Regions from separate parts of the Aureimonas populi genome, predicted to be linked through region 2. Evidence: predicted binding sites of a transcription regulator. Region 2 holds the regulator's gene; each other region holds the start of a gene.
What was found. Region 2 encodes LexA, which represses DNA repair genes until DNA is damaged. Its sites were predicted from a motif close to TGTTCNNNNTGTGTTCNG; they were not measured.

Region 1: a site for LexA is predicted at 3,284-3,301, ahead of dnaE (DNA polymerase III subunit alpha). Genes of this name have one in related genera too.
Region 3: a site for LexA is predicted at 2,253-2,270, ahead of J7654_RS05540 (ImuA family protein). Genes of this name have one in related genera too.
Region 4: a site for LexA is predicted at 2,765-2,782, ahead of J7654_RS08490 (putative DNA modification/repair radical SAM protein). Genes of this name have one in related genera too.

Annotation. Positions count from the first base shown of each region.
Region 1 is NZ_CP072611.1:2,919,794-2,927,307, forward strand. It holds gene dnaE (DNA polymerase III subunit alpha) at 1-3,065, opposite strand, end outside; gene J7654_RS13730 (hypothetical protein) at 3,348-3,581, opposite strand; gene J7654_RS13735 (TRAP transporter small permease subunit) at 3,774-4,313, shown strand; gene J7654_RS13740 (TRAP transporter large permease) at 4,337-5,854, shown strand; gene J7654_RS13745 (TRAP transporter substrate-binding protein) at 5,932-7,017, opposite strand; tRNA gene J7654_RS13750 (tRNA-Thr) at 7,354-7,428, shown strand; gene J7654_RS13755 (IS481 family transposase) at 7,478-7,514, opposite strand, start outside.
Region 2 is NZ_CP072611.1:2,690,189-2,697,702, forward strand. It holds gene gltX (glutamate--tRNA ligase) at 1-1,319, opposite strand, end outside; gene J7654_RS12690 (ComEC/Rec2 family competence protein) at 1,604-3,763, shown strand; gene lexA (transcriptional repressor LexA) at 3,786-4,493, opposite strand; gene J7654_RS12700 (molybdopterin molybdotransferase MoeA) at 4,568-5,779, opposite strand; gene moaC (cyclic pyranopterin monophosphate synthase MoaC) at 5,776-6,264, opposite strand; gene trpC (indole-3-glycerol phosphate synthase TrpC) at 6,261-7,058, opposite strand; gene trpD (anthranilate phosphoribosyltransferase) at 7,055-7,514, opposite strand, start outside.
Region 3 is NZ_CP072611.1:1,196,142-1,203,655, reverse strand. It holds gene J7654_RS05545 (Y-family DNA polymerase) at 1-1,183, opposite strand, end outside; gene J7654_RS05540 (ImuA family protein) at 1,284-2,147, opposite strand; gene J7654_RS05535 (metallopeptidase family protein) at 2,414-2,836, shown strand; gene J7654_RS05530 (TIGR02117 family protein) at 3,045-3,719, opposite strand; gene J7654_RS05525 (DUF1737 domain-containing protein) at 3,790-3,996, opposite strand; gene J7654_RS05520 (HpcH/HpaI aldolase/citrate lyase family protein) at 4,001-4,870, opposite strand; gene leuD (3-isopropylmalate dehydratase small subunit) at 4,981-5,586, shown strand; gene J7654_RS05510 (RidA family protein) at 5,583-5,963, shown strand; gene leuB (3-isopropylmalate dehydrogenase) at 6,026-7,141, shown strand; gene J7654_RS05500 (MFS transporter) at 7,222-7,514, opposite strand, start outside.
Region 4 is NZ_CP072611.1:1,851,674-1,859,187, forward strand. It holds gene J7654_RS08480 (autotransporter assembly complex protein TamA) at 1-1,831, opposite strand, end outside; gene J7654_RS08485 (BA14K family protein) at 2,150-2,605, opposite strand; gene J7654_RS08490 (putative DNA modification/repair radical SAM protein) at 2,796-4,031, shown strand; gene J7654_RS08495 (UdgX family uracil-DNA binding protein) at 4,031-5,497, shown strand; gene J7654_RS08500 (hypothetical protein) at 5,507-5,998, opposite strand; gene J7654_RS08505 (DUF2474 family protein) at 6,128-6,259, opposite strand; gene cydB (cytochrome d ubiquinol oxidase subunit II) at 6,249-7,262, opposite strand; gene J7654_RS08515 (cytochrome ubiquinol oxidase subunit I) at 7,274-7,514, opposite strand, start outside.

The DNA of each region.
Region 1 (7,514 bases), 230 kb from region 2:
TTGCCGCCGGTGCGCGTCTTGCGCTCCTGCCGGGACGTGACGGTGCCAGCCACGCGCGCGGCCGTCGCGCCCTTTCGCACACTCGCCACCACCTCGGCATAGGACTGCACGTTCAAGCGCTTGAGCGCCTTCTTGTACTCGTCCAGCGGATGGGCCGAGAGATAGAAGCCGATGGCCTGGAACTCGCGCATCAACCGCTCCGAGGTGGTCCAGGCCGGACCTTCCGCAAGGCGCAGCGGCTCGGGCTCGGCATCGGCCCCGCCGAACAGACTGGATTGCTGCGAGTTGCGCCCCTCATGCGACATCAGCGCATAGGCCGAGAGCCTGTCGATATTGCCGCACAGGATCGCCCGGTCGTGGCCGAAGCAATCAAGCGCGCCGGCGCAGATCAGATGCTCCAGCGTGCGCTTGTTGACGATGCGCGGATCGATGCGAGCGCAGAAATCCTCGAGGCTGCGAAAGGGACCGCCCTCCCGCCGCAGCTCCACGATATGCTCCACCGCCTGCTCGCCCACGCCCTTGATGGCCGCGAGCGCGTAGAAGATGCGCCCGTCGTCCACCTCGAACGAGCGGAAGGAGGTCTGCACCGAGGGGACCACGATCTCGATGCCGAGGCGCATGGCGTCGGTCCTGAAATCGTTGAGCTTGTCGGTATTGCCGCAGTCGAGCGTCATCGAAGCGGCCAGGAACTCCGTCGGATGGTTCGCCTTGAGATAGGCGGTCTGGTAGGAGACCAGCGCGTAGGCAGCGGCGTGGGACTTGTTGAAGCCGTAGTCGGCGAACTTGGCCAGAAGGTCGAAGATCGTGTTGGCCTGTGCCTTCTGCAGGCCGCGCTCCACGGCGCCCTCGACGAAGCGCACGCGCTGCTGGTCCATCTCCGCGCGGATCTTCTTGCCCATCGCGCGGCGCAGAAGGTCCGCCTCGCCGAGCGTATAGCCCGACAGGACCTGGGCGATCTGCATCACCTGCTCCTGGTAGATGATCACGCCCTGCGTTTCGCGCAGGATCGGCTCCATCTTGGGATGGATGATCTCGACCTTCTCCTCGCCGTGCTTGCGGGCGTTGTAGACCGGAATGTTCTCCATCGGCCCCGGCCGGTAGAGCGCGACGAGGGCGACGATATCCTCGAACCGGTCGGGTCGCATGCCGATCAGCGCCTTGCGCATGCCCACCGATTCCACCTGGAAGACCCCCACCGTCTCGCCACGCGTCAGCATCGCGTAGGTGCCCGGATCGTCCAGCGGCAGGGCGGACAGGTCGATCTTCACGCCCTTGCGCTCGATCAGTGCGACGGCGGTCTGGAGCGTCGTCAGCGTCTTGAGACCCAGGAAGTCGAATTTCACGAGGCCGGCCTGCTCGACCCATTTCATGTTGTACTGCGTGACCGGCATGTCGGACCGCGGATCGCGATACATCGGCACGAGCTGGGACAGCGGCCGGTCGCCGATCACGATGCCGGCGGCGTGGGTGGAGGCGTGGCGATAGAGCCCCTCGAGCTTCAGCGCGATGGAGAGGAGACGCGCGACGATCTCTTCCTTGTCCCGCGCCTCCTGAAGGCGCGGCTCATCCTCGATGGCCTGGGCGAGCGTGACGGGATTGGCGGGGTTGGCAGGCACCAGCTTGCACAGCTTGTCGACATGGCCGTAGCTCATTTCGAGCACACGCCCCACGTCGCGCAGCACGGCGCGCGCCTGCATGGATCCGAAGGTGATGATCTGCGCCACCTGTTCGCGGCCATATTTCCGCTGGACGTAACGGATCACCTCCTCGCGCCGGTCCTGGCAGAAGTCGATGTCGAAATCGGGCATCGAGACGCGGTCGGGGTTCAGGAAGCGCTCGAAGAGGAGCGAGAAGCGCAGGGGGTCGAGATCGGTGATCGTCAGCGAATAGGCCACCAGCGAGCCCGCGCCCGAACCGCGGCCCGGGCCCACCGGGATACCCTGCGCCTTCGCCCATTTGATGAAGTCGGCAACGATCAGGAAGTAGCCGGGAAACCCCATCCGCTCGATGACGGAGAGCTCGAACTCAAGCCGCTCGCGATAGGCTTCCTCGTTCTGCCCCGGGGCGGGGCCGTGGGCGGCAAGGCGCGCTTCCAGCCCCTCCTGCGCCTGACGGCGAAGCTCGGCCACCTCCGCGAGTTCGGCCTCCTTCGGGTCGGCATCCGCGCCTGCGAAGCGCGGCAGGATGGGCTTGCGCGTCCTGGGACGGAAGGAGCAGCGGCGCGCGATCTCGACCGTGTTTTCCAGGGCTTCGGGAAGGTCGGCGAAGAGCGCGGCCATCTCGTCCTGGCTTTTCAGGCAATGGTCGCTCGTCAGGCGTCTGCGGTCCTCATGGCTCACCAGCCTGTTGGCGGCGACGGCCAGGAGCGCGTCGTGCGCGTCGAAATCCTCGGCACAGAAGAAGAAGGGCTCGTTCGTCGCCACCAGCGGAATGCCGAGCTCGTAGGCTAGCTCGACGCTCTCGCCTTCCGTGCGCCGCGAGCGCTCGCCGTGGCGCTGCAACTCCATGTAGAGCCGGTCTCCGAAAAGCGCCTGCAACCGTAGAACGCGCTCGCGCGCCAGCGGCCCACGCCCGGCTGCGATAGCGCATCCGACCGGCCCCAGCGCTCCGCCGGTCAGGGCGATCAGGCCGGCCGTGCGGCCTTCCAGCCAGTCGGCCAGGATATGGGGCCGCTCGTCGCCGTCATGGGCGAGATAGGAGCGGGAAACGAGATCGACGAGATTGACGTAACCCTCCTCCTCGGCGGCGATGAAGACGAGCGGGCCAGAGCTTGCCAGCGCGTTGCGATCCCGCCCCGAGGGATCGCTCTCCACGTCTCGGAAATCCACCTCGATCTGGCAGCCCACGATGGGCTGGACCCCGGCCTTTGCGGCCTTTTCCGAGAATTCGAGCGCACCGAAAAGATTGTTCGTGTCCGCGATTCCGATGGCGGGGGCTCCATCGGCTTTGGCGTGCTTGACGATCTGGTCGATCCGCAAGGCGCCTTCCAGCAGAGAAAACGCGCTGTGAACGCGAAGATGGATGAACTTCGGTTGCCGAACGTGCGGAGCCATCGTCTCTGCCATCGCCTGTTCCCATCCACCCTACGCCACGCCTAGGGCCTACCCATGAACGAGGCTTCCGCCGATGTCGTGGCGGGGGCACCCCTCGTCCACAGGAAAGGACGGCATATCCTCAAACAAGATGGGCGATGAGTGAGAAGCCGAGCACGAAGGCGGAGACAGCGGCCAGCGAAGCGCATTCCTTGACGATCAGCATCGAATGAGTTCCTGTTTCGTTCTTGTGTTCCTTTTTTGTTCCGGTTCGTTGCCGTTGTCAATCCCATTCTTCCTCGCACAGGAATGCGGTCAGCGCGCCGTCTCTCTCGCTGCCAGGCCCTGCGGCCCCGCGAGTTCCATCGCCTTGCCGCGCTGACGATGCCGCGCCTTTGCGAGGACGTCCCTGATCGCCGCCGGTTGTCCCTCCGGCACGTCGTGGCCGGCCTTGCGGAGCATCCGGTCGAGGAGAAGGAGCTCGAAATGAAGCCGTTGCCGCATCGTCTCCACCAATTCGCGCTGGCGCGTGATCCGCGCATTCTCCATCTCGCAGCCCTCCATCCTTCGCCCCGCGGTTTGCGCACCGCCTGCCCTTCCCTTGCAAGAAAGCGCTGGCCTTTGAAGCTGGAAATGTCGTAGGCGGGCTTCATCGGCGGGATTCGTGCGGCAGAAGCGGCAACCCCGCATGGCGCGCGCCCCGAACAGCCTTCCGGACGCGACGCGTTGGAGGGAAGAATAATGGGCCCGCTGCTCCTCTTCAGCCGCTCGGTGGACAGGCTGAACGCAGGCTTCGCCGTCATTGCCGAATACATGGTTCTGGCCGCCGTCCTGATCAGCGGCGGCAACGCGCTCCTGCGCTATATGCTGAGCATCAGCTCGAACGGCGCCATCGAGATTCAGTGGTATCTGCTGGCGGGCATCGTCCTGCTCGGGGCAAGCTATACGCTGCGGATGAACGAGCATGTGCGGGTGGACGTTCTCTACGGCCTGCTTTCGCCCCGCTCCAAGCTGGTGGTCGACATCATCGGCTTCCTCGTCCTCTTCCTGCCGGTGATCGGCTATTTCTTCTATCTGTGCTGGCCGTTCTTCTGGCGCTCCTTCACCACGGGCGAGGTGTCGATGAATGCGGGCGGGCTTCCCCTTTGGCCGGCCAAGGCCGCCCTGCCGCTCGGCTTCGGGCTCCTGTTCCTCCAGGGAGTGTCCGAACTCATCAAGCGCGTGGCGGCGCTGCGCGGCCTCATCACGCTTGAAACGAAATACGAGAAGCCTCTCCAGTAGGCCGGCAAGGAAACACCTTCCCCATGTTCGCATATGGTCCCATGCCGCCGCTGATGTTCGGCGCGATGATCTGCTTCCTGCTGTTCGGCTTCCCGGTGGCCTTCTCGCTCGCCGCCGTGGGGATGACGTTCGGCATTCTGGGCGTCGTCTTCGAGCACTTCTCCCCCGCCCTGCTGAACGCCCTGCCCCTGCGCTTCTTCGGCGTGGTCTCGAACGAGCTGATGCTGGCGATCCCCTTCTTCACCTTCATGGGCGCGATTCTCGAGCGCTCCGGGCTGGCCGAGGACCTTTTGGAAGGGGCGGGCCAGCTCTTCGGCCCGCTGCCTGGCGGCGTCGCCTATGCCGTCATCCTGGTGGGTGCAGTTCTGGGCGCGATCACCGGCACGGTCGCCGCCTCCGTCATTGCCATGGGCGTGGTCTCGCTGCCCGTCATGATGCGCTACGGCTATTCCAAGCGCATCGCCACGGGCGTGATCGCGGCGTCCGGCACCATCACGCAGGTGATCCCGCCATCGCTGGTGCTGATCATCCTCGCCGACCAGCTCGGCCGGTCCGTGGGCGACATGTACAAGGGCGCCATCGGCCCGGCCATGTTGCAGATCCTGATCTTCCTGATCTTCATTTTCATCATCTCCAAGCTGAAGCCCCATCTCGTGCCCCCGCTTCCGCCCGAAGCGCGCACCATGAGCGGGCGGGCGCTCGTCTGGCGCGTGGCCAAGTCCATGGTGCCCTCGCTGGCGCTCATCTTCGTGGTTCTCGGCACCATGTTCATGGGCCTGGCCACGCCGACGGAAGCGGGCGCCATGGGCGCGATCGGCGCGATGCTGCTGGCCGTGCTTCACCGCCGGCTGAACTGGACGCTGACGCGCCAGGCGATGGCGATGACCATGCGCATCACCGCGATGGTGATCTTCATCCTCCTGGGGGCAACGGTCTTCAGCCTCGCCTTCCAGGGCATGGATGGGGGGCTGTGGATCGAGCACCTCCTGTCTCACATCCCCGGCGGGGCGGTCGGCTTCCTGATCTTCGTCAACATCTTCATCTTCTTCATCGCGTTCTTCCTCGATTTCTTCGAGATCGCCTTCATCATCGTGCCGCTTCTTGTGCCGGTGGCGCAGTCGCTCGATATCGACCTCATCTGGTTCGGCGTTCTCCTGTGCGTGAACCTCCAGACGGCCTTCCTGCACCCGCCCTTCGGCTTCGCCTTGTTCTACCTGCGGGGCATCGCGCCGCCGGACGTGAAGACCTCCGATATCTATCTGGGGGCGATTCCGTGGCTCGGCCTCCAGCTTCTGCTGGTTGCGATCCTGATCTTCTTCCCGCAGTCGGTGACGTTCTTCATGACGCCGGAGCGGACGTTCGATCCCGCGAGCATCCAGCTCAACATTCCCATGCCCGAGGCGCCCTCCTCGGGCATGCCGGCCACGCCCAGCTTCGGCGCTCCGCCGCCGCCGACCTTCGGCGCCCCTGCGGCCCCCAGCTTCGGCGCTCCGTCCGCTCCCACGTTCGAACCGCCGCCCGCACCCAGCTTCGGGCAGTGAGCGCAGGGGCACGAAAAAAGGGCCGGTCAGTTTCCTGACCGGCCCTTCCCGTTTTGCGCACGCTGTGGCTTTGCGCTTCAGCGGCCCATCGCCTGCTGGCTGTAGGAATAGGAGTCGTTCGTGAACTCGGCCACGCGGAACCACTCGTAGCTCTGCGTGCGGAAGACGGCCCACTGATCGTAGATCTTCTTCCAGTTGGCGTTCGTCTCGTCGAGCTGCCGGTAAAGGTTCGTCGCCGATTCATAGGCCGCGTCCAGAACATCGCGCGGCAGGGCGCGCAGTTGCGCGCCCTTGCCCACCAGCGAGCGGATCGCGGTCATGTTCTTCACGTCGTAATCGGCCAGCATATCGATATTGGCGGCCTTCGATGCCACGTCCAGTGCGGCCCTGTAGGCGTTCGGCAAGGCATCGTACTGCGCCTTGTTGAACATGTAATGGACCGACGGGCCGGCCTCCCAGAAGGCAGGATAATAGTAGTACGGCGCCACCTGATAGAAGCCGAGCTTCTCGTCGTCATAGGGGCCGACGAACTCCGTCGCGTCCAGCGTGCCGCGCTCGAGCGCCGCATAGACATCACCGCCGGCGAGTTGCTGGCCGACGACGCCGAGCGGCTGGAGCACCTGCCCCGCGATGCCGGCGACGCGCATCTTCAGCCCCTGAAGGTCGGCGAGCGAGTTGATCTCCTTGCGGAACCAGCCGCCCATCTGCGTGCCGGTGTTGCCGCCGGGCCGCGCGACGACGTTGTAGGGAACCAGGAACTCGTCGATGAGCTCGTTGCCGCCGCCGTGGTAGAGCCATGCGTTCTGCTGGCGGGCGTTCAGCCCGAACGGAATGGCCGAGCCGATCGCGAAGGTCGGATCCTGTCCGACATAGTAGTACAGCACGGAGTGCGCGGACTCGACCGTGCCGTCGCGCACGGCATCCAGCGCCTGCAGGCCGGGCACCAACTCGCCGGCGGGGTAGATCTGGATCGTGAACTGGCCGTCCGTGAGGTCCGAAACCATTTGCGCGAAGCGCTGGGAGGAGCCGAAGAGCGTATCCAGCGTATTGGGGAAGCTGGAGGTCATGCGCCAGCGGATCTGCGGGCGCTCCTGCGCGATGGCAGGCGCGGCAAGCGCCACGCTGGCCGCGGCGCCGCCCGAGACGGCGCTGGCCTTGAACATGAATTGACGACGATCCACTGGAATCCTCCCTTGAGATGCAGCACGGCGAACCGCCGTTTAGGGCCGAGCGGGGCGAAGCTCAAGGAAAAGCTTGCGAACATGCCGTTTCGCTTTCCCGGCCCTCGGCCGCCGAAGACGGCGCACACAAACCCAGCCTCCCTTTACAGCGCCCCTTTCCCTGCTTATCCCATGTCCAAGGCCGGCTTAGCTCAGATGGTAGAGCACCTGATTTGTAATCGGCGGGCCTGGAGGCGAGAATGCGAATCGGATCATGCGCTTAGGCTGCGTCTGACCCGAGCAAGTACCGAATAGGCACCGGAAATCGGTGTCGCAGGGGCCGGCGTAGCACAGCGGTAGTGCAGCGGTTTTGTAAACCGAAGGTCGGGAGTTCGATCCTCTCCGCCGGCACCATCCTTCTCCTATCGCGACCGCGGAAGCGGTTTTGCGGTGGTGAAGGTTCTCAATTTGTTCTAGTGTTTAGTCCCGGCCTTTGATGG
Region 2 (7,514 bases):
CGCAAGGGCTGCGCGGCTTTGCCGAGCTTGATGTCCCGGGCCTCGGCATAGTCCCGCACGACCGTTTCGAGCTGCGCCGCCGTCCATTCGCCCACATCGGAAAGGGCCGGCAGCAGGCCCGCGATGATCTCGCGCCCACCGCCCGCGAGGATCGCCTCCGCCTTCTCTTCCAGGGGCAGAGGGCGGTCGGCGAAAAGATAGGCAGCGCTGTCGGTCAGCTCGACCAGCGTCTTCGCACGTTCCTTCAGTCCGGGCATCGCCTCGAGAAGCATCCGCCGCACGGTCTCGTCGTCGCGGCGCTTCAATATCCCGCCGTTGGGCAGATGCTCGCGCTCGACCATCAGGGCGTCGGTCAGCTCGTCGTCGGAAGCCGCGCGCATCCAGTGGCCGTTGACGGCCTCGAGCTTGGCGAAGTCGAAACGCGAGGCGCCCCTGTTCACATCGTCGATGTCGAACCAGGAGATCATCTGCTCGATGGACATGATCTCGTCGTCGCCATGGCTCCAGCCGAGGCGGGCGAGATAGTTGCGCAGCCCCTGGGGCAGATAGCCCATGGCACGGTAGGCCTCCACGCCGAGCGCCCCGTGCCGCTTGGAAAGCTTGGCGCCGTCCGCGCCGTGGATGAGCGGGATGTGCGCCATGACCGGCACGTCCCAGCCCATCGCCTCGTAGATCAACGTCTGGCGCGCGGCGTTCGTCAGATGGTCGTCGCCGCGAATGACATGGGTGACATCCATGTCGTGATCGTCCACCACGACGGCAAGCATGTAGGTGGGCGTGCCGTCCGAGCGCAGGAGGACGAGGTCGTCGAGATCCTTGTTCGGAAAGCGCACATCGCCCTGAACGCGGTCCGCCACGAGCGTCTCGCCGTCCAGAGGCGCCCTGAGCCGGATCACGGGCTTGACGCCTTCGGGTGCCTCGGAGGGGTCGCGGTCGCGCCAGCGGCCGTCGTAGCGGGGAGGGCGCTTCTCGGCCTTCGCCTTCTCGCGCATCTCCTCCAGCTCGGCCTGCGAGGCGTAGCAGTAATAGGCGCCGCCGCGCCGCACCATTTCCTCCGCCACCTCGCGGTGGCGCGCCGCGCGCTCGAACTGCGACACCCACGGCTCATCGGCCGAGAGGCCGAGCCAGTCGAGCCCCTCGATGATGGCCGTCACCGCCGCCTCGGTCGAACGCTCCCGGTCCGTATCTTCGATTCGCAGCAGCATCTTGCCGCCGTGGCGGCGCGCATAGAGCCAGTTGAAGAGCGCGGTGCGCGCGCCCCCGATGTGCAGGAAGCCCGTGGGGGACGGCGCAAAGCGCGTGACGACGCGGTCGGACATGAGGGCTCCAGTTTTGATCGATCGGCAAGGACCGGCAAGCTCGAATCAATCGAGTCCATGAGGGTGGGGTCGCAGCCAACACAGCGCGCGAACGTGGTTCGCTTTCGCGCGAAGCTGTGTAGCATAGGGAATCGGGGAGGCAAGCCGGTGGCGGGATGACGATGGCGGCGCCGGGACAGGCAAAGGGCAGCGGAACGGCACGTGGACGGGGCAGGAGCATTCGCCTCTTCCCCGCGCCCTTCGCGTTCTCCGCCGGCGGATGGCCGGAAGGTCCGGGCGCCCGGTTGCGGCGCGAACTGGAAGTGGAAGAGCGCGCCCGCTCCAGCTTCTTCATCACTCCGCTCGGCCTCATCATCGGTCTGGCGCTCTTCTACGGCGCCGACATCCGCGCCCCGCTCTCCGCCACTGCGGCGCTCGCGGCGCTGCTGGGCGGCGCCTTCCTCATCTCGCGCCCCGGCACGGCGTGGCGGCCGCTCTGGCTGGTCGCTCTTGCCGCCGCGTGCGGGATGCTTCTCGCCCACGCGGAACTGGCGCGCACCCACACCACGATTTTCTCCGGCGAGGCGACGGTTCGAATCGAGGGGCGTGTAAAGTGGAGGGACATCGACGATCGCAGTCGCGTGCGATACGTGCTCGATATCCTCTCGACCGAGCGGCCCGTTCTCTCCCGCCCGCCCGAGCGCGTTCGCATCGTCGTCACGAGCCGTCACGCGCTCATTCCGGTCGGCGGTACTTATGTCGGGCTCGTCCGTCTGCGCCCGCCATCCGGGCCGGCCTTTCCGGGGGCTTACGACTTTTCCTTCGTGCCGTTCTTCCAGGGGCTCGGCGCCTATGGCTTCTCGCTTGGCGCGCCCGAGCCCTTCATCGGCGAGCCGCAGGACCTGACCTTCCTGGAACGGGTGGCGCGCACGCGCGTGGCCATGGCCGAGCGGATTCGAGGCGTGGTGGAGGGTGCGGAAGGCGCGGTGGCCTCGGCCCTCGTTACGGGCGAGCGCGCCGGCATCCCCGCCGAGGTGGACGAATGGCTGCGCATAACGGGCCTCGCGCACGTGCTGTCGATCTCCGGCTTCCACATGGCCCTTATCGCCGGCTTCACCATGCTATCGGTGCGCGCGATCCTGTCGCTGCTTCCGGCCGTGCCGCTCCTCGTCTCCACCAAGAAGATGGCCGCGCTGGTCGCGCTCGCGGTGTCCACGGCCTACCTTCTCATCGCCGGCGACAACGTGGCGACGCAACGCTCCTATATCATGCTGGTGATCATGCTCGGCGCCGTGCTCCTGGATCGGCCCGCATTAACGCTGCGCAACGTCGCCATCGCCGCGATGATCGTCATCGCGATCAGCCCCCATGCGGTGCTGACGGCAAGCTTCCAGATGTCCTTCGCCGCGACGGCCGCCCTGATCGGCGCCTACGGCGCTTTGATGCGCTGGTGGAACAGGCGCAGGCAGCGCAGGGCGGGGCCACCGCGCGGCGTACTCGCGGGGGCTGCCCTTGCGACTATGGCGCTCGCCTTGTCCTCGCTTATCGCCGGAGGAGCCACGGCGCCCTACGGCGTCTATCATTTCCAGCGCGCCGCCCTTCTCGGCGGCCTCATCGCCAATGTCGCGATCATGCCGCTCTTCAGCTTCTGGATCATGCCGGCGGCCTTGATCGCGGTTCTGCTGATGCCCTTCGGGCTGGATTCGCCGGTGTGGCAGGCCATGGGCCATGGCCTCACTCTCGTCTTCCGTATGGCCGAAATCCTCGCAGCCTGGTTTCCCGACCGCACGACCGGGCTCATGACGAAATCGGGCCTCGTTCTGCTTTCGGCTGCGGTGCTTTCGCTCTGTTTCTTCGCAAGCCGCCTGAGGTGGATCGCCTTGCCCCTGGCCTTGGTCGGCCTGACCCTCGCACCCGATCGCCGCGAGCCGCCCGAACTCCTGATCTTCGAAGACGGCAAGCAGCTTGCCCTGGTGGGCGAGGAAGGCGGACTTGCCCATCTGAAGGAGCGGCCGAACGGCTTCGTCGACAGCCAATGGAGCCGCGCCTTCCCGGAGGCCTATCCGCGCGAAGAGAACACGCACCGTGACACCTCGCCCGGCGCCTTCACCTGCACGGAGAATATCTGCCGGGCCACGACGCGCAGCGGGTTGAGGGTGGGATGGACCGAGGACTACGAGAAGACGGGACTTCTCTGCGACACCACGGATGTCGCCATCGTCTCCCGCGCGATCCGACTTTCGCAATGCCGCAGCGGGGCGCACCTCGTCACGCTGCGAAGCTTGCGGCGTACCGGTTCTCTCGCCGTTTCCGCCGATCCGCAAACCGGCCGGGCCGTTGTCACGCCTTCCATCGCGGCGGAGCCACGCGAATGGAACAGGCACCGCCATGCGCCATGGCCGGAGTTCTGGCGCAACCCGGAGCGGGACGCATCAGCATCCCCCCGCACCGCCACCGCCGAATAGCGTGCCAGCCGACAGTTCGGCCTTAATACCGGCGGATCAGCCCGACGAGCTTGCCCTGCACCTTCACCTGGTCAGCGCCGAAGATGCGTGTCTCGTAGGCTGGATTGGCCGCTTCCAGGGCAATCCTGTCGCCCTTGCGCCGAAACCGCTTGAGCGTGGCTTCCTCGTCGTCCACCAGTGCGACCACGATCTCTCCCGGGCTGGCCGTATCGCCGCGCCGGATGATGACCGTATCGCCGTCGAGAATTCCCGCCTCGATCATCGAATCGCCGGCCACATCGAGTGCGTAATGCTCCCCGCCGCCAATCAGGTCGGCGGGCAGGGTGACGTGCCGCGTGTTGTTCTGGATGGCCGAGATGGGCACGCCCGCCGCGATGCGGCCCATGACGGGGACACTCACGCCATCATTGGCGGCCTCATGCGCGCCCATGCCCTTCTTTTCCGCCGCCGGTGCACGGGCACCGCCCACGATGCTCGGCTTGAAGCCGCCGGCCGGGCGCGCCGGCTTGGCGCTGCCTTCGGGCAGCCGCAGGATTTCCAGCGCCCGGGCGCGATTGGGAAGGCGGCGAATGAAGCCGCGCTCCTCCAGTGCCGTGATGAGCCGATGAATGCCCGACTTGGACTTCAGTTCGAGCGCGTCCTTCATCTCGTCGAAGGATGGCGGAACGCCGGCAGCCTGCAACCGCTCGTGAATGAAGAGAAGAAGATCGTGCTGCTTGCGCGTCAGCATCGAGGCGGCCCCGCAGAATCAAAAACAAAACCTGAACAAACCTATCTGTTCTAGTTGTGTTCCGCAAGGACCCGTCAGTCCAGAACGACGAAACGGCAGGCGTCCCCTGGGCTGGCCGGGGGCGCGTGGGGAGGGCGGTGGATGAGGACCTGCGCACGGGCGTAGATTGAAAGGAGCGAGGAATCCTGCCTGTCGAGCGGCAGGACTTCCGGCGTTTCGCGGTCGCCCGCGGGGTTCAGCATCGATCTGACGAAATCGGCGCGCACGCCATTCGCGCGCATCCCGCTGCCGAGGCGCCCGGTTCTCTCGACGATGGGAGGCAGGCACGCGAGGCGGCGGAGCAGGGGACGCAGGAACAGCGTGGCCGCGACCATGCAGGAGGAAGGGTTACCGGGCAGGCCGAGAAGCCGCATCGGCCCGAGGCGCCCGGCCATCAGGGGCTTGCCGGGCCGCATGGCCACCTTCCAGAAGTCGAGTGTTGCCCCCGATTCCTCGAAAGCTTTCGCCGCGAGATCGTGGTCGCCGACGGATGCGCCGCCGATGGAGACGAAGATGTCGGCGCCGTCGCGCAAGGCGCGGTCTATCTGCGCGCGGATGTCGCCCACCCGGTCGGGCGCGATGCCGCAATCCAGAACCTCCCCCCCATTCGCCTCGACGAGAGCAGCCAGGCCGTAGCTGTTCGAGGCGACGATCTGCGAGGGGCCGAGTGGCGCGCCGGGCTCGACCAGTTCGGAGCCCGTGGCGAGGATGGCCACGCGGGGACGACGCAGGGCGGGCAGGCGGGGATGGCCGCCGCTCGCGCCCAGCGCCACGGCACCGGGCGTCAAGCGCGCATGTCGCTGAAGGAGCACGTCGCCCTGTCGAAAATCGTTGCCGGCGGGGCGGACGTTCTCGCCGGGCATGACGACGGCAAGAACGCGCACCTGACGTTCGCCGAGCCGCTCGGCATCCTCCTGGATCAGAACGGCGTCGGCCCCGTCGGGCACGGGCGCGCCTGTGAAGATACGAACGGCCTCGCCATCCTGTATCCGGCCGCCGAAGGCGTGGCCGGCGGCCGATTCGCCTATGACCGACAGCACGGATGGAGGCGAGGCCGTCTGTGCGGATCGCACTGCGTAGCCGTCCATGGCCGAGGCGTTGAAATCCGGCTGGGTGCGAAGTGCGCTCACGTCACATGCCAGAACCCGGCCGGTGGCCTCGCGCAGCGGAACAAGCTCCTCGTCGGTGATGGGCGAAACGTCGGAGAGGAGTCGTTCGAGCGCGGCTTCCAGCGGCAGAAGGCTCATTCCGCCGCCCAGTCGCCCGAACGGCCGCCGGACTTCTCCAGGAGGCGGATGGCGGTGATCTGCATCGACCGATCGACAGCCTTTGCCATGTCGTAGACGGTGAGGCAGGCGACTGAAACGGCCGTCAGTGCTTCCATCTCCACGCCCGTCTTGCCCGAGAGCCTGGCCGTGGCGGTAACGCGCAAACCCGGCAGGGAGGGCTCCGCCTCGATCTCCACGCCCACCTTGTCGAGCATCAGCGGATGGCACAAAGGGATGAGATCGGACGTCTTCTTGGCCGCCATTATGCCGGCGATGCGCGCGATGGAGATGACATCGCCCTTCTTCGCCTGCCCCGAAAGGATGAGGTCGAGTGTCTCGGAACGCATCGTCACCAATCCCTCGGCCCGTGCGACGCGCATCGTTTCCGCCTTGTCGCCCACGTCGACCATCGAAGCCGCGCCGGTGGCGTCCAGATGCGTCAGGCCCGGCGCGTCCGGCTTCATCGGATATCCCCCAGCAAAGCGCGCGTGGCGGCCTCCACGTCCTCGTGGCGCATCAGGCTCTCGCCGACCAGGATCGTGCCGATCCCGGCCTTCCTCAGCCGCAGGCAGTCCACATTCAGGTTGATCCCGCTCTCGCCCACCACGATCCGATCCTCTGGCACAAGCGGCGCAAGGCGCTCGGAGGTTGCCAGATCCGTTTCGAAAGTGCGCAGGTTGCGGTTGTTGATGCCGATCAGGGGGGACGCCAGCTTCAGGGCGCGCTCCAGCTCCGCCTCGTCGTGAACCTCGATCAGGACATCGAGCCCGTGATGCAGGGCGGCCGACTCGAGTTCGGCGGCAAGGCTGTCCTCCACCGCCGCCATGATCACCAGAATGGCGTCCCCGCCCCATGCTCGCGCTTCGGCCACCTGATAGGGGTCGAAGAGGAAGTCCTTTCGCAGCGCGGGCAGTGCCGTCGCATCCCGGGCAGCCGTGAGGAAGGAAGCGTGCCCCTGAAAGGAGGGCGCGTCCGTCAGAACGCTGAGGCATGTCGCGCCGCCGCGCTCATAGGCCTTCGCCAGGGCAGGCGGGTCGAAATCCGGGCGGATCAGGCCCTTGGAGGGGCTTGCCTTCTTCACCTCCGCGATCAGCGCGAAGCGACCCTTATCCAGCGTGGAGCGGATGGCGCGCTCGAAGCCGCGCGGCGCGTCCCTTTCGGCGATCCGCCGCTCCAGCTCGCCCAGCGGCACGGCTTGTCGTGCGCGGGCGATCTCTTCGCGCTTGTAGGCTCCGATCCGGGAGAGAATGTCGCTCATGCCCCTTCGCCCGCCGCGCGGCCGGTCGCGTCCACGAGCCGGGCCAGCGCATCGCGCGCCGCGCCCGTGTCGATCGATTCGGTCGCCATGGAAATCCCCTCGGCAAGGTCCGAGGCCCGGCCCGCGACGACCAGCGCCCCGCCGGCATTGAGGCGCACGATGTCGCGATAGGCGCCTTCCCGGCCATCGAGCACGGCGCGCAAGGCGAGCGCGTTTTCACGTCCGTCGCCGCCCTTGATCTCGCCGAGAGGGCGGGTCGCCAGGCCGACATCCTCCGGCTGAAGGCTGAAGGTCTCGATCGTTCCATCGCGCAGCGCGGCGACGTCCGTGCGCCCGCATACGGTCATCTCGTCGAGCCCGTCCCCGTGCACCACCCAAGCGGCGCGCGTGCCCAGTTCGCGCAGGGTCTCCGCCACCGGCATCACCCAGTCGGGAGAAAACACGCCCACCAGCAGG
Region 3 (7,514 bases), 1.5 Mb from region 2:
GGCGCGGCGAGAGGGCGAAGGGCGCCGCGCCCGCATCGCCCGCCGCCCCGAAGCGGAGCGCCTGGGCGCGCTCGGGCCTGTGGCTCCCCACGCCCTCCAGCCCGAACACGCAGACCTCGCCGAGGCGCGCGCTCAGGCGGTCGAGCAGCGCCTCCACCGCCTCGCCGCCCCCCTGCGCCTCCTCCAGCGAGACCTGCCTTTCCGCCAAGGGGTCGGCGGCAAGGACGCTCAGCTTGACGAGATCGTAGCCGAAGCCCGCATCCAGCTCCTCCCCCCGCGCGGCCAGCTTCTCCTTGAACAGGCGGGCAAGGCGCGCCGGCTCGCGCGAGGGCGCCGACAGGCGCACGCCCACGCGCTCCACCGCCCCGTCGACGCGAAACAGCGACAGCTCCAGCCGCCGTGCGCCCTCGCCCCGCTTTTCGAGATCCCCCGCGATGCGCTCCGCCAGCGTGCCGGCGATGGACAGGACGTCCTCCTGCCGCGCGATGGGTTCGAACAGGCGGCGCTCGTGGATGATGAGGGGCGCGGGCCGGCGCGGGGCGATGGGGCGGTCCCGGCGGCCCAGCGCCTCGTCCAGGCCATCGGCCAGCGCGCGGCCGAAGCGGCGGGTAAGCCCCGCGCGCGGCAGCGCCATCAATTCCCCGAGGCGCCGCAAACCGAGGCGCGACAGGAGCGCGGCCGCCTGCGGCGCCAGACGCAGCGCGCAGACCGGCAGCGGCGCCAGCGCGCGCGCCTCCTCCCCCTCCTGGAGGCGCGTGCCCGGCGCATGACGCACCAGCGCGCGGGCCGTGCCGGCATGGCCGGCCACGGCGGCCTGCACCGCGAAGCCCTGCGCGCCCACCTGCGCGACGATCGCCTCCATCATCGCCGCCTCGCCGCCGAAGAGATGGGCGCAGCCCGAAATGTCGAGGAGGAGCCCGTCCGCCCCGTCGAGCGCCACGAGCGGCGTGAAGCGCTCGCACCAGTCGGCGACGCCCTCCAGCAGCCGGGCCTCGGCGGCGGGGTCGCTCTCGCAGGCTTCGAGGCCCGGAAAGCGCGCCCGCGCCTCCGCCAGCCCCAGCCCGCATGAAAGGCCCAGCGCCTCGGCCTCCTCGCACAGGGCGGCGAGGCGCAGCGCGCCCTCGATCTTCTCGGTGAGAACGAGCGGCCGCCCTTCGCCTTGCCGGCCACCGCCCGCGCCCATGCCCGCCCCCACGGGCACGGCCCCGCCCTTGGCGCGGTGGGCGCTGCCGGGCATCTCCGGGAAGGCGAAGGGCTCGGCGCCCTGCGGCGCGCGGGGCCCCTCAGGAGGCGCGGCCGAGCGCCAGGCGCGGCCCAGCCTGGCGCGCCGGATGCGGTCGCTCGGCAGGCGCGGCAGCCACAGGGCGAGAAAGCGGGGCGGCACGGCGCGCCGGCTCGAAACGGTGCTCATCGAGGTTCCACTCCAGAAGGAATTGTCCGCCGCGCCCGCCGGGCGCCTTTTCCACCCGCACCCGGAACACCGGCGCGCCGATGAGCCGGCCGCGGCCGGCCCTCTCGCCGAGGGAGGCGGCGGGAGAGACGAGAAGCCGCACGGGGGCCGAGCTGGTCTCGCCCGCCGCGCTCTGGCGCAGGAGCAGGAAGGGCCGGCCGCTTTCGCGCGCCCGCAGATGCAGGCGCCGCGTGCCCTCCAGCGAGAGCAGCTTCGGGTTGCCGCGCACTTCGAGGATGGTGAGCGCCGGCGCGCCCGAGCGCGCCGCCTCCTCCCCCGCCCAGACGGCATCCTCCACCCGGCGCGCGCGCACCACGACCAGCGCCCCGGGGTCGAGGCCGAATCCGGCCAGCCCCTCCCGGCAGGCCAAGCCCGCCTCGTGGAAGGCCAGGTCCTGCCCGATCCACAGGAGAGGGCGCCCCGGGGCCGCGCCGAAAAGCGCGGCAAGCCCGAGCGCAAGGCCCGTGCCCGCCCCCGAATCGCGCGCCTCGCCGACCCGCAATTCGCTGAGCCCGCAGGCCGGCAGGCCGCCGGAGAGGCTCTTGTCGAGCCCCGGCACGCCCAGGGAAAGGACTTTGTTCCTCTCCGCCTCCCCCTCCACCGGCCCCCTGCGCAGGCGCGGTCCCACCGTGCCCTCGATACGCGCGATCGCCTGGCGCAAGGCCGCCACACGCGCCGCCCCGGAAGCGGAATCCACGCCGCAAAACGACATCCCCCCTTTCTTCCCTGCGTCGGCAGCCATGGCGTTCTCCTCGGCCGGGACCGCATCCGTCCCGCCCGTCAGCCCGTTCGAAGGGGCGATAGTTCCTGTTATGTTCCTATGAATTCCAGAGCCTCCCAAAGGAGTCAAGCGGGTGGGATTGAAGAATATTTTCTCAAAGCCGGGCAACCATTCGCGCCCGCTCTGGAGCCGACCGCGCCGGATGCCTATGGTGCGCGGCGAACGCCACGGAAGGAATGGACATGGCCAAGCTCGACCGCACCGGAGACTGGGGCGCCCGCATGGCGCCGAGCCTCGAGGAGTTCGAGAGCCTGGCGCTGGAAGCCTATGCGGCCCTGCCGGACGAGTTCCGCGCGCTCTCGGGCGAGATCCGCTTCCTGATCGCCGATTTTCCCGAGGACGCGGTGGTCGAGGAGATGGGGCTGGAGAGCCCCTTCGACATTCTCGGCCTGTTCGAGGGCCGTCCTTTAGGCGAATCGGACGTGCCGATGACCTTCGAGATGCCCAACCGCATCCTTCTCTATCGCCGGCCGATCCTCGACTACTGGGCCGAGCACGAGGAGACGCTGGGAGCGCTCGTCACCCATGTCCTGATCCACGAGATCGGCCACCATTTCGGCCTCTCGGACGAGGATATGGAAGCGCTGGAAGCGGGCGCCGACTGATCCGCCCCCGCCAGCCCGGTTCCGGTCTCCTCACCCTCGTCGAGGGGCGGGACGAAGGTCTTTCCGGCCCTGGAAAAGCGCGCCCCACGCGATCTGCGCGCCCAGCACCGCGAGCCCGGCGAAGAACCAGCGCCGGAAGCGTTCAGGGCTCGTGCGCCCGCGCAGCCGGCCGCCAGCGCCGGGGCAGGCGCTGGAGGAGGAGGCGTCCCTATGAATGCAGGTCGAGGGAGGCGAACAGCAATTGCGGCAGGGGCGTCCACCAGCCGGTGGAGACGCCCGCCGCCGCCAGCGCCGCCGATGTCCAGACATTGCAGCCGATCAGGATGTTGAAGGCGCCCCGCGCCTCGAAGAAGCGGTCGAAGGGGGTGTAGCCGGCCCCCTCCACCACCTGCGGCGCCCCGGCCTCGTCCCGCGCCAGCGTCGCCTCGATGAAGGTGACCAGCGCCTCCAGGCCGGCGTCCGACAGGACGATCCGGCGCGTATGGCCAAGATCGGCCGGCAGCGGCGGGATCAGCTCGAAGCGCAGGACGGAATCGTCCAGTGTCACCGAGGCGAAGGCGGCTCCGGGCGTCAGCTCGCCCCAGGTGGGCGTGCGCGTGTAGAACTCCCGCCCGCCCCAGCCGACGAGCACGTGGCCGAGGCCCGGATGATCGAGCGGCAGGCCCGCCGCGCCGAGGAAGCGGAGGCGCGACAGGACCGGGGGCGTGGAGGGAAGCGCGATGTCGGTGTGGATCGGGTTGGCGATGAGGACGATCTCATGCGCGCCCCCCGCCGCCGGCGCGGCCACGGGGCGCGGCACCACGAGGCCGAGCGCAAGCGCAAGCGCGATCATGAGCGCGAGCGCGAGAAAGGCCCCGGCCGAGCGCCGGGCGCCGGGGCGCATTCGCCTCAGGACCCGTCCGGGAAGGGGAGGCGCGCGCCAAACCGATCCGATGCCGTTCCCGCAGGGGCCCTCACTGTTCGCCCAGCTTCATGGAGGGGTCGTAGTCCTTGCCCTCGACGATCTTCGTCACCGGCTGCGCGCATTTCATCACCTGCTCGGCCGCGTCGAAGGCGTAGGCGGGGCTGCCGGCCAGCTCCCAGCCCTTGGAGAGGGCCAGCGAGACCTTATGGCAGAAGGCGGCGTCGTCGATGCCGGTGAGCAGGCGGTAGAGCTTCATGGGGTCAGTTCTCCAGTCTGTCGCGGAAGGCGAGAAGCGCCCTCGCCTCTTCGAGATGCAGGCGCTCCACCATCCGCCCGTCGAGCGAGATGACGCCGCGCCCCGCATGGGCCGGCAGGGCGAAGGCGGCCACGATGCGCTCGGCGGCCGCGATCTCCCCGGCCGAGGGCGCGAAGGCCGCGTTCGCGGCGCCGATCTGGTTCGGGTGGATCAGCGTCTTGCCGGCAAATCCGAGCGCGCGCGCCTGCGCGCACTCACGCGCCAGTCCCTCCGCGTCGCGGAAGTCGTTGTAGACGCCGTCCAGCACCGCCACCCCGGCCGCCTTGGCGGCGAGCACGACCTGCATCAGCCAGGGCACGAGCTCGGGCCGGCCCGGCGAAAGGCGGATGCCGGTGGACAGGACGATGTCGTTCGGCCCCACGACCAGCGCCCCGACGGGGCGCGACAGCCTGGCCGCCGCGATCTCCTGCGCGGCGAGGATGCCGCGCGGCGTCTCCACCATCGCCCAGAGCTCCAACGCCTCCGGCGCGCCCGCCCCGGTCAGGCCCTCGTCGAGGGCCGCCAGCATGGCCGCGCTCTCCACCTTGGGCAAGAGCACCGCGCCCAGCCCGGAGAGCGCGGCGATATCCTCCGCCCCGCCCTCGCCGAGCGCATTGACGCGCGCCACCCTGAACGGGCCGCCGTCGGGAAGGGCGGCCAGCTGGGCGGCCAGGCGCTCGCGCGCGCCCTCCTTCTCCTCGCGCGCCGCCGAATCCTCCAGGTCGAAGATCAGCGCGTCCACCGCCAGCCCCGCGCTCTTCTCCAGCGCGCGGGGCTTGGCGGCCGGCACGAACAGGGCGGAGCGCAGCGGGCGGGGCGGGGCGGCGGGCATCATGGCTCCTTCCTGCCCCGGCCCCGGTGCGCGCGCAAGGGGAGGCTTTGACCCCCGCCCCGCCCCGATGCTATTTCGGCCCGGCACGCGCGAGGAGCGAAGGGACGAGACCCATGCAGAAGTTCGACAGGCTGGACGGGGTGGCCGCGCCGCTGCCCATCGTCAACATCGACACCGACATGATCATCCCGAAGGATTATCTGAAGACGATCCGGCGCACCGGGCTGGGCGTCGGCCTCTTCGCCGAGCTTCGCTACAGGGAGGACGGCTCGGACAATCCCGATTTCGTGCTGAACAAGCCCGCCTACCGGCAGGCGCAGATCCTGGTGGCGGGAGACAATTTCGGCTGCGGCTCCTCGCGCGAGCACGCGCCCTGGGCGCTGGCCGATTTCGGCATACGATGCGTGATCGCCACCTCCTTCGCCGACATCTTCTACAACAACTGCTTCCAGAACGGCATCCTGCCCATCCGCGTCAGCCAGGAGGAGTGGGAAGCGCTTCTTTCCGACGCCGAGAAGGGGGCCAATGCCCGCCTCTCGGTGGATCTGGCCGCGCAGGAGATCCGCCGGCCCGACGGCGAGGTCGTCTCCTTCGAGATCGAGGCCTCGCGCAAGCACCGCCTGCTCAACGGGCTGGACGATATCGGCCTGACCCTCACGGGCGCCGAGCGCATCGGAGCCTTCGAGGAGAAGCTGGCCAGCACCCGGCCCTGGGCATGAGCCGGCGCCTCATCTCCACCGGCTCGCCCTTCGAGCGGCAGGCCGGCTATTCGCGCGCGGTCGTGGCCGGCAACTGGTGCTTCGTCTCCGGCACGACCGGCTACGACTACAAGGCCATGACGATGCCGGACACGGCGGGCGACCAGGCGCAGGCCGCCTTCGAGACCATCGCCGCCGCCCTCGCCGAGGCCGGCTTCTCGATGGAGGACGTGGTGCGCGTGCGCTACCTCGTGACCGATGCGGGGATGGCGGACGACGTCTTCGCCGTTTCCGGCCGCTGGCTGGGCGAGATCAGGCCGGCCGCCACGCTCGAGGTCACGGGCCTTCTCAAGCCCGAGATGAAGGTCGAGATCGAGGCGACGGCCTACCGCCCCTGAGACCGCCACAAGGCCGCCCCGCCTCGGGGCCGAGCCCTCATGCCAACCGAACGGACATGCCCATGACCACGCGCAAGCTGCTTCTCCTGCCCGGCGACGGGATCGGCCCCGAGGCCATGGCCGAGGTCGAAAAGCTCATCGCCGCCATCAACGAGGAGGCCGGCGCGGGCTTCGAGAGCGAGCGGGCGCTCGTCGGCGGCAGCGCCTACGACGCGCATGGGGCGGCCATCTCCGACGCCGACATGACGCTGGCGATGGACGCGGACGCCGTGCTCTTCGGCGCCGTGGGCGGCCCGAAATGGGACGGCGTGCCCTACGAGTCGCGCCCCGAGGCCGGCCTCCTGCGCCTGCGCAAGGACATGGGGCTCTTCGCCAATCTGCGCCCCGCCATCTGCTATCCCGCGCTCGCCGAGGCCTCCTCGCTCAAGCGCGAGCTGGTGGACGGGCTCGACATCCTCATCCTGCGCGAGCTGACGGGCGGGGTCTATTTCGGCGAGCCGAAGGAGATCATCGATCTGGGCAACGGCCAGAAGCGCGGCGTGGACACCCAGGTCTACGAAACCTACGAGATCGAGCGCATCGCCCGCGCCGCCTTCGAGCTGGCGCGCACGCGCCGCGGCAAGGTCACGTCCATGGAAAAGCGCAACGTCATGAAGACGGGCGTCTTGTGGAACGAGGTCGTCACCGCCGTCCACGGGCGCGAATATCCCGACATCGCGCTCGACCACATGCTGGCGGACGCCGGCGGCATGAAGCTGGTGCAGAACCCCAAGCAGTTCGACGTCATCGTGACCGACAATCTCTTCGGCGACATGCTCTCCGACATCGCGGCCATGCTCACCGGCTCGCTCGGCATGTTGCCGTCCGCCTCGCTCGGCGCGCCGGACGAGGTCACTGGCAAGCGCCGCGCGCTCTACGAGCCGGTGCACGGCTCGGCGCCCGACATCGCCGGCCAGGGGCTGGCCAACCCCATCGCCATGATCGCCTCCTTCGCGATGATGCTGCGCTATTCCTTCGAGATGGTGGCCGAGGCCGACGCGCTGGAAGCGGCGATCGCGGCGATTCTGGACGCCGGCACGCGCACCGGCGACATCATGGCCCCCGGCTGCCGGCAGGTCGGCACCGCCGAGATGGGTGACGCCATCGTGGCGGCATTCCGCGAGAGGCTCGCCGCCTGAGGCGCCTCGGGCGCCGCGCATAAGGAAAAAAGGCCCCGGATCGCTCCGGGGCCTTTTCATTGTCGCGTCGGGCTCGCCGGTCAGTCGAGATTGTGGATGTCCACGTGGCGCGTGTCCTTCAGGAACAACATGCCGATCACGAAGGACATGGCCGCGATGATGACGGGATACCACAGGCCCGAATAGATGTTGCCCGTCGCCGCCACGATGGCGAAGGAGGTGGTGGGCAGGAAGCCGCCGAACCAGCCGTTGCCGATATGGTAGGGCAGCGACATGGAGGTGTAGCGGATGCGCGTGGGGAACAGCTCCACCAGATAGGCGGCGATGGGGCCGTAGACCATGGTCACGAGCAGGATGAGGAAGAACAGGATCG
Region 4 (7,514 bases), 840 kb from region 2:
CGAGCTTGAACTCGCCGAAATCGGGGAAGAGGTCGTCCGACACGGTGCCCCCGTCGATGAAGGGCACGATCTGGATGTTTTCGGTGACGCCGATGCGCAATTCGGCCGAGGCCTCGAACAGGGAGAGGCCGCCCGTCGGTGTGTCGACGAACAGCTCGTTGGCGCCGGGCAGCACCTCGGACGGGTAATAGGGGCCGATGGACTGGAAGGTGTAGCCGCGCACGGAACCGCCGCCGCCCGCGTAGAAGCGCCGCGAGTTGGGCACGTCCATCAGGTCCGCGCCCAGCACCGTCCCCAGCGCCGCGCGCCCGGCCACCACGAAGCGCGCCTCCTCGTCGAAGGCGAGATAGGCCGAGACATCGCCCCGCGCCTTGAAGAAGGGAGTGGAGTTGATCGCGTCGAAGGAGGGCTCGCCGGTGAACTGGAGGCGGAAGCCCTCGGTCGGGTTCAGCTCGTCGTTGCGCGCGTCGTAGGTATAGGTGACGGGCAGGGAGCCGATCAGGAAATCCTCGGTGCCGAGATAGTCGGTGATATCCTCGTACTCGACGCGAATGCTCGCGCTGGCGCTCTGGCGCTCGTCGATCCGGTATTCCACGCCGCTGGTGCCCGCGATGGAGTAGCGGTCATAGGCCAGCGGCTGCTCGCGCAGCGCGATCAGCGAGCCGACATAGACCGAATCGGGGCCGAGCACGCCGGGCTTGCGGAAGACCGCCGAGGCCCGGTAGTCCGCGCCCTCGATCTCGCGGCCGTTGTCGGAAATCTCGTTGGCGCCGAGGCGCGAGACGGCGCCCTCCAGGCGGATGCTCTCGGCCCGGCCGAAGAGGTTGCGGCGCTCGTAATAGACGTTCGCGCCGGCCCCTTCCGTGTTGGAGAAGGTCGCGCCCGCGCCAAACGTGTTGAAGGGCCGCTCGGCGATCTCCACGAACACGGGCAGCGTGCCGTCCGCAGCCTGCGCGTCCGCCGGCCGCACATTGACGCTGGAGAAGACGCCGAGGCCGGTCAGGCGCTCGCGCGCCCGGTCGATCACCTCCGGCGAATAGGTCGTGCCGGGCTCGATGCCCGCTATGTAGGCGACGAAGCCGGGGATGACGCGCCGGGTGCCCGACACGCCCGTCTCGCCGAAGGGCACCGGCTCGCCGGGGGAAAGCTCCAGCGCGTAGTCGAGCCGCGCCGTGGCGCTGTCGGCCACCACGTCGCGCCCGGTCACGGCCACGAAGGGCCGCCCGGTCTCGCGCAGGTCGCGGTAGATCTGGTTCTCGGCCGCCAGGACGCGCACCGAGTCGGCGGCTTCCCCCGCCTCCAGCCCGTATTCCGCCGGGTCGATCGGCACGCCCTGGGCGCTGATGGCGACCCGGCCGATGGTGAAGAGCTGGCCCGGCGTGACGGTGATCGTCACCGGCACGGGCCGGGACGTGTCGAAGGTGGCGTCCGGCGGCAGGTCCGCGATGTCCTGCCCCTCGATGCGGATGGTGACGATGCCCTCGTAGCGCGAGTTCTCGTACAGCGCGGCAACGAGGCGGCGGCGGTCGTTGCGCGCCTTGGACAGAAGCCCGAGCGAGCCCGAGACGGCCTCGTGCTCGTCCGCGACGAGGGTGGAGGCGCTCTCCAGAATGTCCTGCAGGCCCTCCACCTCGGGCGTGACGGTGAGGCTGACCGTGTATTCCACCGGATCGACGATCTCGTCCTCGACCTCGTCGTCGCTGGAGAACAAGCCGAAAGGATCGAGCAGGCTGCGCGCGTCCACCGGGGCGGGCAAGGCCGAGGCAACGACCAGCCCGAACATTCCCGTCAACGCGAGTTGGCCCGCCAAGCCCTTGAAACCGATACGCAATGAACGTCTTCTCTTCGCAAGGACCTGCCCGTACCCGAAGGGCGGGGTTCCGGCCGGCGACGATCCCGCGGCTCTCATCCCCCCGGCGGCCCTGCGATGGCCGCCCGCGCCCTCCAAGCGTGTGCCCTCAAGATGGCGGCAAAGGCCCCCGCCTGACAACGCCCAAATCTGTGGTCTGGCGTGAAAGAGGGGGCGCGAAGCCTATTGCGCGAACATTTTGTGGGACTTGTGCCACACTCCTTTCCCATCGCTGGAAGCTTGTACGAGAAAAGCCGGCGGGGTGTCCCGCCGGCTTCCATTCTGTCCCGTTCGACGCTCTCAGAGTTGGCAGACGCGCCTCTCGCCCCGGCTGTTGGCCACATAGGTGTGGGTGGCCGGATCGTAGGTGCGGTAGCGCTGGGCGCAGCGCGCCACCGATTCCCGGCTGACATTGCGCGCGCCCGGCCGGCGATTGTCGCCGCCCGCAATTGCCCCGCCCGCGATGGCGCCGGCGGCCAGCCCGAAGATCGCGGCGATCGCGGCCTGGTTCCCGTCGCGCCGGTCATGGCGGTAATTGTCGCGGTACCAGCGCTGGTAGCGGCGCTGGTCCCAGTTGCGGCCTCCGCCACGCCGGAAGTCGCGGCAGTCGCGGTTGCCCGGGTTGCGTGCGCAATAGCGCTCCACGAAGCGCTGCTGCTCGCGGATGCTCTGGGCCGAGGCCTCGGTGGGCGCCATGGTCACGGAACCGGTCGCCAGCATCGCGACGGCCATCATGCTGCTGAAGAGTTTTCGCATTTCGTTTCCTGTCCTTCTTGCGTTCATCGATGCCGGCGCGGTTCTGAGCCCCGCAGACGAAACGGCTCGATCCGCCGGCCGTTCCTTTGCATCCAGACTGACCCGGCCGAGATGAACCGTAGCTGAAACCCCCGTTCACGAAGCCGAACCACCCCTGTTCGGAACGAAGAGCGAACACTATAAAGTGGCGATGGCGAAGACGACCCTGATCCAGAAGCTCGCGATTCTCTCCGACGCGGCCAAATACGACGCCTCCTGCGCGTCGAGCGGCTCGACCAAGCGCGATTCCATGAAGTCGAAAGGGATCGGCTCGACGGAGGGCTCGGGCATCTGCCACGCCTATGCGCCGGACGGGCGATGCATCTCGCTGCTCAAGATCCTGATGACGAACTTTTGCATCTACGACTGCGTCTACTGCGTGAACCGATCCTCCTCGAACGTGGCGCGCGCACGGTTCTCGGTGGAGGAGGTCGTCGATCTCACCCTCAACTTCTACAAACGCAACTATATCGAGGGCCTGTTCCTCTCCTCCGGCATCATCCGCTCGTCCGACTACACGATGGAGGAGATGGTGCGCATCGCCCGGCTGCTGCGGCTGGAGCACGGCTTTGCCGGCTACATCCATCTGAAGACGATCCCGGACGCCTCTCCGGCCCTGATCGAGGAGGCGGGGCTGTTCGCAGACCGCCTGTCGATCAACATCGAGCTTCCCACCGATGTGGCGCTGGCCGATCTGGCGCCGGAAAAGCACCCCGGCGACATCAAGCGCTCCATGGGCCATCTGCGGCTCAAGATCGAGGAGCACAAGGGCGAGGCGAAGGACCGGGCAAGGCCGAGGCCCTTTGCGCCCGGCGGGCAATCCACGCAGATGATCGTCGGCGCCGACGGGGCCGACGACGACGCCATCCTCACGCGCTCGGAAAACCTCTACGGCAATTATCACCTGCGCCGGGTCTATTATTCCGCCTTCTCGCCCATTCCCGATGCGTCCAGCCGCCTGCCGCTGGCCAAGCCGCCCTTGATGCGCGAGCACCGCCTCTACCAGGCCGACTGGCTGATGCGATTCTACGGCTTCGACCGGCAGGAGATCGTGTCCGGCGGGGCGGGTGGAATGCTGGACCTTTCCATCGACCCCAAGCTGGCCTGGGCGCTGAAGAACCGCGACCGCTTTCCGGTGGACGTCAACCGCGCTGACCGGGAGATGCTGCTGCGCGTGCCGGGGCTGGGCGCCAAATCGGTGGACCGCATCCTTTCCACACGGCGGCACCGCACGCTGCGGCTGGAGGATCTGAGGCGGCTTTGCGCCTCGCTGGAAAAGGTGCGCCCCTTCGTCTCCGCGCTCGGCTGGAGCCCGGGCGGCCTGACCGACCGGGAGCACCTGCGCCCCCTCGTGGCGCCGAAGGCCGAGCAGTTGAGCCTGTTGTGATGTTCGAGGTGCGGCTCGGCGCTCCCGCCGATTTCGAGGGCTGGCGGCAGGCCGCGCGCACCGCGCTGGCGCTGGGCATCGCGCCGCAGGATATGGGGTTCATGGTGGAGGGCGAGGCAGGCGGGCTTTTTGCCGAGCCGCTGCCGCCCATGCCGCCCGATGCGCGCCAGGCTTTCGTGCCCAGGGCCTTTTTCGATCTGGCCGGCCTTCTCCTCTGCCATGCCGATGCGCAGCGCTTTTCCCTCGCCTACCGCCTGCTCTGGCGGCTTCAGGGCGAGAAGAAGCTTTTGGAAATCGCCTCCGACCCGGACGTGGCGCGCGCGGCCGAAATGGCGAAGGCGGTGCGGCGCGACGCGCACAAGATGAAGGCCTTCGTGCGCTTCCGCGAGATCGAGACGCCGCAAGGCCGCCACTACATCGCCTGGTTCGAGCCCTTCCACCACGTGGTGGAACTGACCGCGCCCTTCTTCATGCGCCGCTTCACCGGCATGGTCTGGTCGATCCTGACGCCGAAGCGCTCGGTGCACTGGGACGGGGTGGATCTGGTCTTCGCCCCCGGTGCCTCGATGGCCGACAAGCCGCAGGACGACGACATGGAGGCGCTGTGGCTGACCTATTACGCCTCGATCTTCAATCCGGCGCGGCTGAAGGTGAGGGCCATGCAGGCCGAGATGCCGAAGAAATACTGGCGCAACCTGCCCGAGGCCGTCCTGATCGACCCCTTGATCAAGGGAGCCGAGGCCGCCGCGCGGGCCATGGTCGAAACCGCGCCGACCCTGCCGAGTTATCGCCATGAACGCCAGGTGGAGCGCGGCGCGATGGCAAGGACGGACGAGGCGTTCTCGGGGCGCGACAAGCGGCCGGACGATCTGGACGAGGCCCGCGAGCAGGCGAGGCACTGCAAGGCCTGCCCCCTGTGGGAGCCGGCCACGCAGACCGTGTTCGGGCGCGGGCCGGCCGACGCGCCGGTGATCTTCGTCGGCGAGCAGCCGGGCGACCAGGAGGATCTGGCGGGCGAGCCTTTCGTCGGCCCCGCCGGCAAGGTCTTCGACGCCGCGCTCGCGGCGGCGGGCATCGACCGGCGCCAGGCCTATGTGACCAATGCGGTGAAGCACTTCAAGTTCGAGCCGCGCGGCAAGCGGCGCATCCACGCCAAGCCGAACATGGGCGAGGTGAAGGTCTGCCGATGGTGGCTGGAACTGGAGCGCGAGCTGATCCGCCCCCGGCTGATCGTGGCGCTGGGCGCCACGGCCGCCGCTTCCGTGCTCGGCCATTCCGTCACGATCCGCGACACCCGCTCCAGGCTCATCGATCTCGAGGAGGGCACCAAGCTCCTCGTCACCGTCCATCCCTCCTACATCCTGCGCCTGCCCGACGCGGCCGCCAAAGCCCGCGAACAGGCGGCTTTCGAGAAGGACATGGGGATGGTGAAGGAATACGTGCCGGCCATCGCCCTGGGGGCGTGAGGCCCCCTTCTATCCGACGCGGGCGTGCCTGATTCGGAGTTCCGGCCGCTCGCCGGAGGGAATGAAGCGGAAGACACGTTCGCCGCCTTCGCCGATCGCATCGAAGGCCCCGATGAAATCCCCTTGGCGCTCGGTCAGGGAACTGCCGCCGCCCGAACCGGTCCGCGACGTTCCGCGAACCGAACCGTCCATCAAATTCACCGTGTAGACCGTTAAGCGATCGACGAGGCGCAGGGTTTGCTCACCCGTGCGATAGACGTTCATATGCGCCGTGCCGCCGGTGTCCATGGGAAGGCCGGCGCGCCCGATCTCCTCCCCGCCGCGCAGGACCACCAGCGTCCGGCGGTACTCCGCGAGGAAGATGTGGGCTTGCAGCCGTTCGAGCGCGATGCTGCTCGGTCCGATCTCCACGGTCATGGGGATCCGCTCGGGCGTGCGTTGCGACGTCTCGAATGTCAGGGCGAGGAAAAGTCCGAAGGGAAGCGCGACGAGCACGAACAACAACGCGCCGACGATCCGAACGAACCACTTCATGAGGCCGCCCCGCTTCCCTGCGGCTGCGCCGCCTTCGGACGAACCTTAGGAAGTTGAGGCGGAAAATCAAGTTTCGCCGTGTGTCCGCCGGCCGGCCTACAGGATCATCGCCCGTATGCCGTAGGCGACGGCCGAGAGCGTCAGGAGGCTGGCGGTCCACAGGGCCGCGAACCAGAGGAGGCGTTGCCAGAGCGGCCCGGGGGTCGGGCGGTGCGGGTCAGTGGCCATGCTGGTGGTAGCCTTCGCCTTCGCGCACCTTGCCCCGGAAGACCCAGTAGGAATAGCTCGTATAAGCCAGGATCATGGGGATGAGCACGCTGGCGCCGACCAGCAGGAAGCCGAGCGAACTGTCCGGCGCGGCGGCCTGCCAGATCGTCAGCTCGGGCGGCAGGATGTTGGGGTAGAACGAGATGCCGATGCCCACGAAGGACAGGGCGAAGAGCGAGAGCGCGCTCAGGAACGGGCGCCGGTTGGACTCGTGGTTGGCGAGCGACCTGAACAGCAGGAACGCCGCGCCCGCCACCATGATCGGGATCGGCGCGACGAGCGCGATGCGCGGGAAGGAGAGCCAGCGCCAGTAGAACGCGTCCTGAAGGAAGGGCATCCACGCCGAGACGACGCCGATGAGCCCGAGCGTGCCGGCGCCCGCGATCCACGCATGGCGGGCGGCGAGGCGGTTCAGCGGCCCTTCGGTCTTCATGATCAGCCATGTCGCCCCGAGCAGCGCGTAGCCGATGACGACCGCCACGCCCGTCACCACCGAGAAGGCGGTGAACCAGTCGAACCAGCCGCCCGCATAGGCGCGACCCTCGATCTCGATGCCCTGCACGATGGTGCCGAGCGCCAGCCCTTGCGCGAAGGCGGCCAGGATCGAGCCGGCGAAGAAGGCGATGTCCCAGACGCCGCGCCAGCGCACCGTGCGGAAGCGGAACTCGAAGGCCACGCCCCGGAACACCAGCGCCAGCAGCATGGCGATGATCGGCGCGTAGAGCGCCGGCATGACGACGGCGTAGGCCAGCGGAAAGACGGCGAAGAGCCCGCCGCCGCCGAGCACCAGCCACGTCTCGTTGCCGTCCCAGAAGGGGGCGATGGTGTTCATCGCCGTGTCCCGGTCCTCGTGCCGTGGCAGGAAGGGGAACAGGATGCCGACGCCGAGGTCGAACCCGTCGAGCACGACATAGGCGAGCACCGCGAAGGCGAGGATGAAAGCCCAGATGAGCGGGAGGTCCATGGGGTGCTCTCCTACTCGGCCGGGGCCGGCGAACGGGACGGGTTGTCGCCCGCCTCCATATGCGGACCCTGCGCGAAGCCCGCGGTGCGGATGGGGTCTTCCGGCCGCGGCCCTTCCTCGTCCATCTCCGGCGGCTTCCTCATGCTGCGCAGGATGTAGTAGGTGCCCGCGCCGAAGACGAGGAAGTAGACCGCGATGAAGGCGAGGAGCGAGGTGCCGACCGCGCTCGCCGCGATGGGCGAGGCGCTCTCG